Pelodictyon luteolum DSM 273: one gene and its partner. The protein of the gene in region 2 interacts with the protein of the main gene of each other region in a pairwise test. Links are inferred from orthologs where the notes say so. Each region holds a gene or a part of one and is shown on either strand. Other genes may lie near its edges.

Region 1 (2,979 bases), 1.7 Mb from region 2 along the record:
CACATACTTGTTGCCGGGACCGGTGATGATGTCGACTTTGGGGATGGTCTGGGTGCCATAAGCGAAGGCGGCAACGGCCTGTGCGCCGCCAAGACGGTATACGGAGGTCACGCCGGCGACAGAAGCCGCGGCGAGAATGTGCGGACTGACCGCCCCCGAAGCATCGCAGGGCGTGGTCATGAAGATCTCGCCAACTCCGGCGACGCGCGCGGGGGCCGCATTCATCAGGACGGAAGAGGGATAGGATGCCTTGCCGCCGGGCACGTAAAGCATAGCCCTGTCCATGGGGGTAACACGCTGGCCGAGCACGACACCGCCTTCACCCTCATAGAAAAAGCTGTTTTCCACCTCATGGCGGTGGAAACGGAGGATATTCTCCCATGCCTCCTCAAGCACCCTGATGAATGCGGGATCGGCCTCCTCTCTTGCGCGAAGGATATCCTCTTCCGGCACCTGCATGGAGGTGAGGACTGCGCCCTGGAAGCGCTCGGTGTATTCCAGCACGGCCATGTCGCCGCGGAGGCGGACGGCCTCGAGTATGTCGGTAACGGCCCGCTGGACCTCGGGATCGAAGTCAACACTGCGCCCTATCTGGCGGAAGAGGGCATCGCGGTCATCGAGAAATCGGTAAAGCTTGAGCACTGCCACAATCGTTGAGGTTGAAGTCCTGTAATGCACTGGTGACAATGTACATAATAGCGGCCACCCTTGAAAATCAGTTCCACGCGCCTATGGCGGTTTTCAGTGCAGGCGGAAAGCCGATGGAGCATAAATAAAATAGTAAGGACGGCACCGCTGAATTCATTTGAAAAAAAATTTCTATTAAGTACTTTAGAGGTCAAACACCTTGGAACACAGCGGAAACGAGCTCTTTTCCAAGACACCCATGCACAACATCCAGATCCATGCCCGCCATGAGCTTATTCAACAGTCTGTTCCGCGACATTGCCATCGACCTCGGAACAGCCAACACCCTTATTTTCATCCGCGATCAGGGTGTCGTCCTCAATGAGCCCTCCATCGTTGCCCGTGACCGCAATACCGGCAAAGTCGTAGCCATCGGCCACGACGCCCTTCTCATGCACGAAAAGACCCATCCGGGCATCGTCACCATCCGTCCGCTCGCAAGCGGCGTCATCGCAGACTACGAGGCCACAGAAGAACTCATCAAGGGACTGATCAACAAAACCAAGAGCAAGTTTTCCTTCGGTATCCGCCGCATGGTGATCGGCATCCCCTCAGGCATCACTGAGGTGGAAAAACGCGCCGTGCGTGACTCGGCAGAACATGTGGGTGCAAAAGAGGTCTACCTCATCGCTGAACCGATGGCGGCTGCCATCGGCATCGGACTTGACGTGAAGGAGCCGATGGGCAACATGATCGTCGACATCGGGGGCGGCACCACGGAAATCGCGGTCATTTCGCTCGGAGGCATCGCCTCGGGTGAATCGCTGCGCGTTGCCGGCACCGACATCACCAGCACCATCATCCGCCACTTCCGCAAGGCTTACAACCTCGCCATCGGCGAGCGTACGGCTGAGGATGTGAAAATCAAGATCGCCTCCGCCTACAAACTCGACAAGGAAATGACCATGACCGTCAGAGGCCGCAACCTCGTCACGGCACTTCCCGAAGAGCGCGAGGTCAACTCTCCCACCATCAGGGAGGCCATTGCCACCCCGATCAGCCAGATCATCACATCTATCAAAAAGAGCCTTGAAGTCACCAAACCGGAGCTGTCAGCCGACATCCTTGACCGCGGCCTGTTCCTTGCCGGAGGCGGAGCACTCATCAAGGGTCTCGACAAGAAGATCAATGAGGAGACCAAGCTCGCGGTCCACATCAGCGAAGACCCGCTGACCGCTGTTGCCAGAGGCACCGGCGAGGTCCTCGAAAACCTCGACAAGTACCGCAGCGTCCTCATTTCGACCAAGCGCTATTGAGCCCGGAACCTACTACTCTAAAAGCCCCTGCTCCTCAGGGGCTTTTTCTTTTCCCCTCCTGCATGAGCTCCCTGTAAAACGCCTCGTACCGGTCCACCAGAAGCGCCGTCTCGTAACGCCTGGCCTGAAGGACGCATGCATCCGAAAACGCATGCCACATGCCGCCGTCCGAAAGGAGCTGCCTGGCGCGCCCGGTCATTGATGCCACGTCGCCCGGCCTGCAGAGGAACCCGTGGCGACCGTCTTCGATGAACTCCGGGAACCCGCCGACATCGGTACCGATGACCGGCACCCCGCAGGCCATGGCCTCAAGGGCGGCAAGGCCGAACGATTCCGCATTGCTCGGCATCAGCATGAGGTCGGAAACCGAAAGAAGCGGCACGATCTCATTGATCTTGCCGAGGAAACGCACCCTTGAAGTGATGCCGAGCCTCCGCACCTGCGTTTCCGCCTCGCTCCTCTCCGGCCCGTCGCCGACAAGCAGCAGCGTCGCATCAATACTGTCGACGAGGCCGTGAAAGACCTTGACGATGTCCCCGATGCACTTCACCGGCCTGAAATTGGAAATATGGATCACGGTCTTGCCGGAGCCCAGCCCGAGCTCCTTACGGAGATCCGGATTCACGCTCCGGGTGAAAAGAGACGTGTCGACGAAATTCGGGATTACTGCGATATCCTTCTTGGGGAGGAACATCCTCACCGTTTCATCTTTCAGGTACTCCGAAACCGCCGTCACCCCGTCGGACTTGTTGATCACGAGCCGGACGGCGGCCTGCATGCTGCTGTCGGCACCGACAACCGTGATGTCGGTCCCGTGAAGCGTGGTGGCGAGCCGGAAACAGGACGCGTCCGGGCATCGGTCCTCAAGCATCTGGCGAGCAAGCATGGCGCTCATGGCATGGGGAATGGCATAGTGGGCGTGCACCACGTCGAGTTCCTCATACCAGGCAACTTCCGCGATCTTCGAAGCCAGCGCCAGCGAGTGGAACGGGCAGTCAAACAGCGGATAGTGCATGGCCTCCACCTCGTGGTAGAA
Region 2 (2,858 bases):
GGCCGAGATCGTTGCCCCTTACGATGTGGAGTCCGCCCTTGCGAGCCATCTCGGCCGTCCGATGGACGGTGTCGACACGGTGGCGGCTGCTGAAAGGGTCAACGCAATTGCGTGGGTGAAGGATGCCGCGGTCAATCGGGAGCTGAACGGGATCCTGCGCGTTACCTTGCGGGAGCGCAGGCCGATGGCGCTGAGCATTGTTGACGGAGTGCCCTCAGCCATCGACAGGGACGGGGTGCTGATGCCGCGAACGATGCTTCGGGGGGCACGGTTCCGGGAACTTCTCACGGTGTCGGGCATCGGACGGACCCGGCCCCTGAGATATGGGTTCCGGCAGATCGAGGGTCACGAATGCAGGGTGGTCCGGAAGTTCGTGGACGCACTTGCCGATGCTCCTTATGCGGGGCTTCTCGTCCGAAGCCTGCATGTTGACGGCGAAGGATTGACGTATTTTACGGTTGCCGGAGATCCCGCCCGCTTTATTATAGGCAATGACGGGGACTTCAAGGAAAAGTTGGAAAAATTCGAGATATTCTGGCGAAAGGTAGTTTCGAAGAAAGGTTTCGGAACTTACGAGACGGTGGATTTGCGGTTCCGCGACCGGATTTTCACCACCGATGCCCCGGCCCGGGAGGCCCCACCGGAAGCGCCCCAGTAGAACATCATGCACGGAAAAGACACAATGCCCAAAAGCGATATTGCCGTTGGTCTCGACATAGGGACAACCAAAGTGTGTGTCGTTGTCGCCGAAAAGGACGCGAGGGGGAAACTCAACCTCCTCGGCCGTGGCCTTGCGGCATCTGAGGGTCTGCAGCGGGCGACCGTCGTCAATATCAACAAGACGGTCGAGGCCATCCGGCTTGCCGTCGCCGACGCCGAGAGGGAGTCTTCCATCCGGATCGGCAGAGTGAACGTAGGGATATCAGGTACCCATGTGCACTGCATTCCGAGCACCTCCGAGATCAGCATCAACCAGACCGGCGTGGTTACCGAGTCGGACGTGCGACGTTTTCTTGAGAAGGCCCGTTCGAACATCCGTTATCTGGACATCGAGAACGAAATAATCCACGTCATTCCGCAGACATTCACCGTCGACGACCAGGAAGGCCTCCCCGATCCCATCGGAATGGCCGGCACCACCATGAAAGGCAGCGCCTGCATCGTGGTCGGCCAGAAAACGAAGATCCGCAACATCCGCCAGTGCGTTGAGAAAGCAGGGCTTGAGGTCGGTGCCATCACTTTCGAGCCCATCGCTTCAGGGCTTGCCGTCCTCAGGGAGAGCGAGCGCAAAAGCGGTGTGGCCGTCATTGATATCGGCGGAGGCACGACCGAGGTCGCCGTCTATCTCGACGGGGCGATACATTATTCGGACGTCATCAAGGTGGCCGGAAACGACGTCACCGGCGACATCGCCTACGGGGTGAAGACCCTTCACGGCATTGCCGAGGAGCTGAAAATAGCCTACGGTTGCGCCTACGGGCCCGAAAGCGGCCAGGACGAGGAACTTGTCGTTGAGGGCATCGAGGGACGCCCGTCGAAATACTTCCCCAGAAGCTCCCTCACCCTCATCATCGAGGCCCGCATGACGGAGATTTTCGAGATGGTCCGCGACTCCCTCAACCAATCGGGCTTCTACGATGCCCTCCACGCAGGCGCGATCATCACTGGTGGAGGTTCACTGCTCCGCGCTACGGAGCCCCTGGCTTCGCGCATCCTCGGGCTTGATGTCCGCACTGGTTGCCCCGAAGGGGTGTCCGGCGGCATCCGCGGTGCTGTCGAGAGCCCCATTTACGCAACCGTCACGGGGCTTGTCGGCCACGCCTTCGAGCATGCGCTGACGGTCGAGCCGGTAACGCCGGGGCCATCTGAGCCGAAACCGGTGGTAGGACAGGGGGCGCAACCCCAGCCGAAGCCGGAGCCCGAGGAGTCTCATGAAGGCTTCTGGCAGAAAATCCTCAACCGCTTCAAGAAATTCTGGGAGCAGCTGTGAGGCGGACTGCGGAACAAGAAATGGGAGGGCGATAAGCCATGGCATTTGAACTCGATCCGGGCCTGTTCGACAGCGACCAGTCGAAAGGCGTTACGATCAGGATCGTCGGCGTTGGCGGCTGCGGAGGAAACGCCGTCAACAACATGATCGACCGCAAGATCAGCGGCGTGGAATACATCGTGATGAACACCGACCGCCAGGCCCTTCTGAACTCCAAGGCTCCGCTTCGGGTGCAGATCGGACGGCGGGCCACCGGCGGGCTTGGTGCCGGCGCGGATCCTGCACAGGGCCGACAGGCGGCAGATGACGACCGCGACATCATCGCTGCCCAGCTCGAGGGCGCCGACATGGTCTTCATCACCGCCGGCATGGGTAAGGGCACCGGAACGGGTGCGGCTCCGGTCATCGCCTCAATCGCCCGGAACATGGGCATCCTCACCATCGGAGTGGTCACACGCCCGTTCGGGTTCGAGGGCGACGTGAAAGCACGCATTGCCGACGGGGGCATTGCCGAGCTGCGTAAGTACATCGACACCCTCATCATCGTCGAAAACGAAAAGATCCTCAGCATCGCAGAGGAGGGGGTCAGCGCCACAGAAGCTTACAATATGGCCAATGACGTCCTCTACCGCGCCGCAAAGGGGATTGCCGATATCATAACGAGCCACGGACACGTCAATGTTGATTTCGCTGACGTGCGCAGCATCATGTCGGGGGCAGGAGATGCAGTCATGGGATCGGCGGCAGCCGCCGGCGAGCGCTGCGCCCTCAAAGCGGCTTCGGACGCGCTCGGCAGTCCGCTGCTCGAGGGAATCTCCATCAATGGATCGAAAGGCGTGCTGGTGAACATCACCGGAGGGGTCAGCAT

The links. Proteins that work in one complex are often made in the same cells at the same time.
Region 1: the proteins of ftsA (region 2) and PLUT_RS02870 interact in binary tests that used the Escherichia coli proteins (3 or more experiments, as listed by UniProt). The link is inferred for Pelodictyon luteolum DSM 273 from one-to-one orthologs.

Annotation. Positions count from the first base shown.
Region 1 is NC_007512.1:645,232-648,210, reverse strand. The notes cover bases 1-2,928. They hold PLUT_RS02870 (rod shape-determining protein), read left to right. Parts: upstream 1-914; coding sequence 915-1,943; downstream 1,944-2,928. Other genes in these bases: bshA (N-acetyl-alpha-D-glucosaminyl L-malate synthase BshA), read right to left, coding at 1,978-2,928; hisD (histidinol dehydrogenase), read right to left, coding at 1-642. Outside these bases: more of bshA, read right to left, coding at 2,929-2,979. UniProt on the Escherichia coli protein: Forms membrane-associated dynamic filaments that are essential for cell shape determination. Acts by regulating cell wall synthesis and cell elongation, and thus cell shape.
Region 2 is NC_007512.1:2,335,695-2,338,552, reverse strand. The notes cover bases 30-2,836. They hold ftsA (cell division protein FtsA), read left to right. Parts: upstream 30-682; coding sequence 683-1,990; downstream 1,991-2,836. Other genes in these bases: ftsZ (cell division protein FtsZ), read left to right, coding at 2,029-2,836; PLUT_RS10885 (cell division protein FtsQ/DivIB), read left to right, coding at 30-658. In the rest of the region: more of PLUT_RS10885, read left to right, coding at 1-29; more of ftsZ, read left to right, coding at 2,837-2,858. UniProt on the Escherichia coli protein: Essential cell division protein that assists in the assembly of the Z ring. May serve as the principal membrane anchor for the Z ring.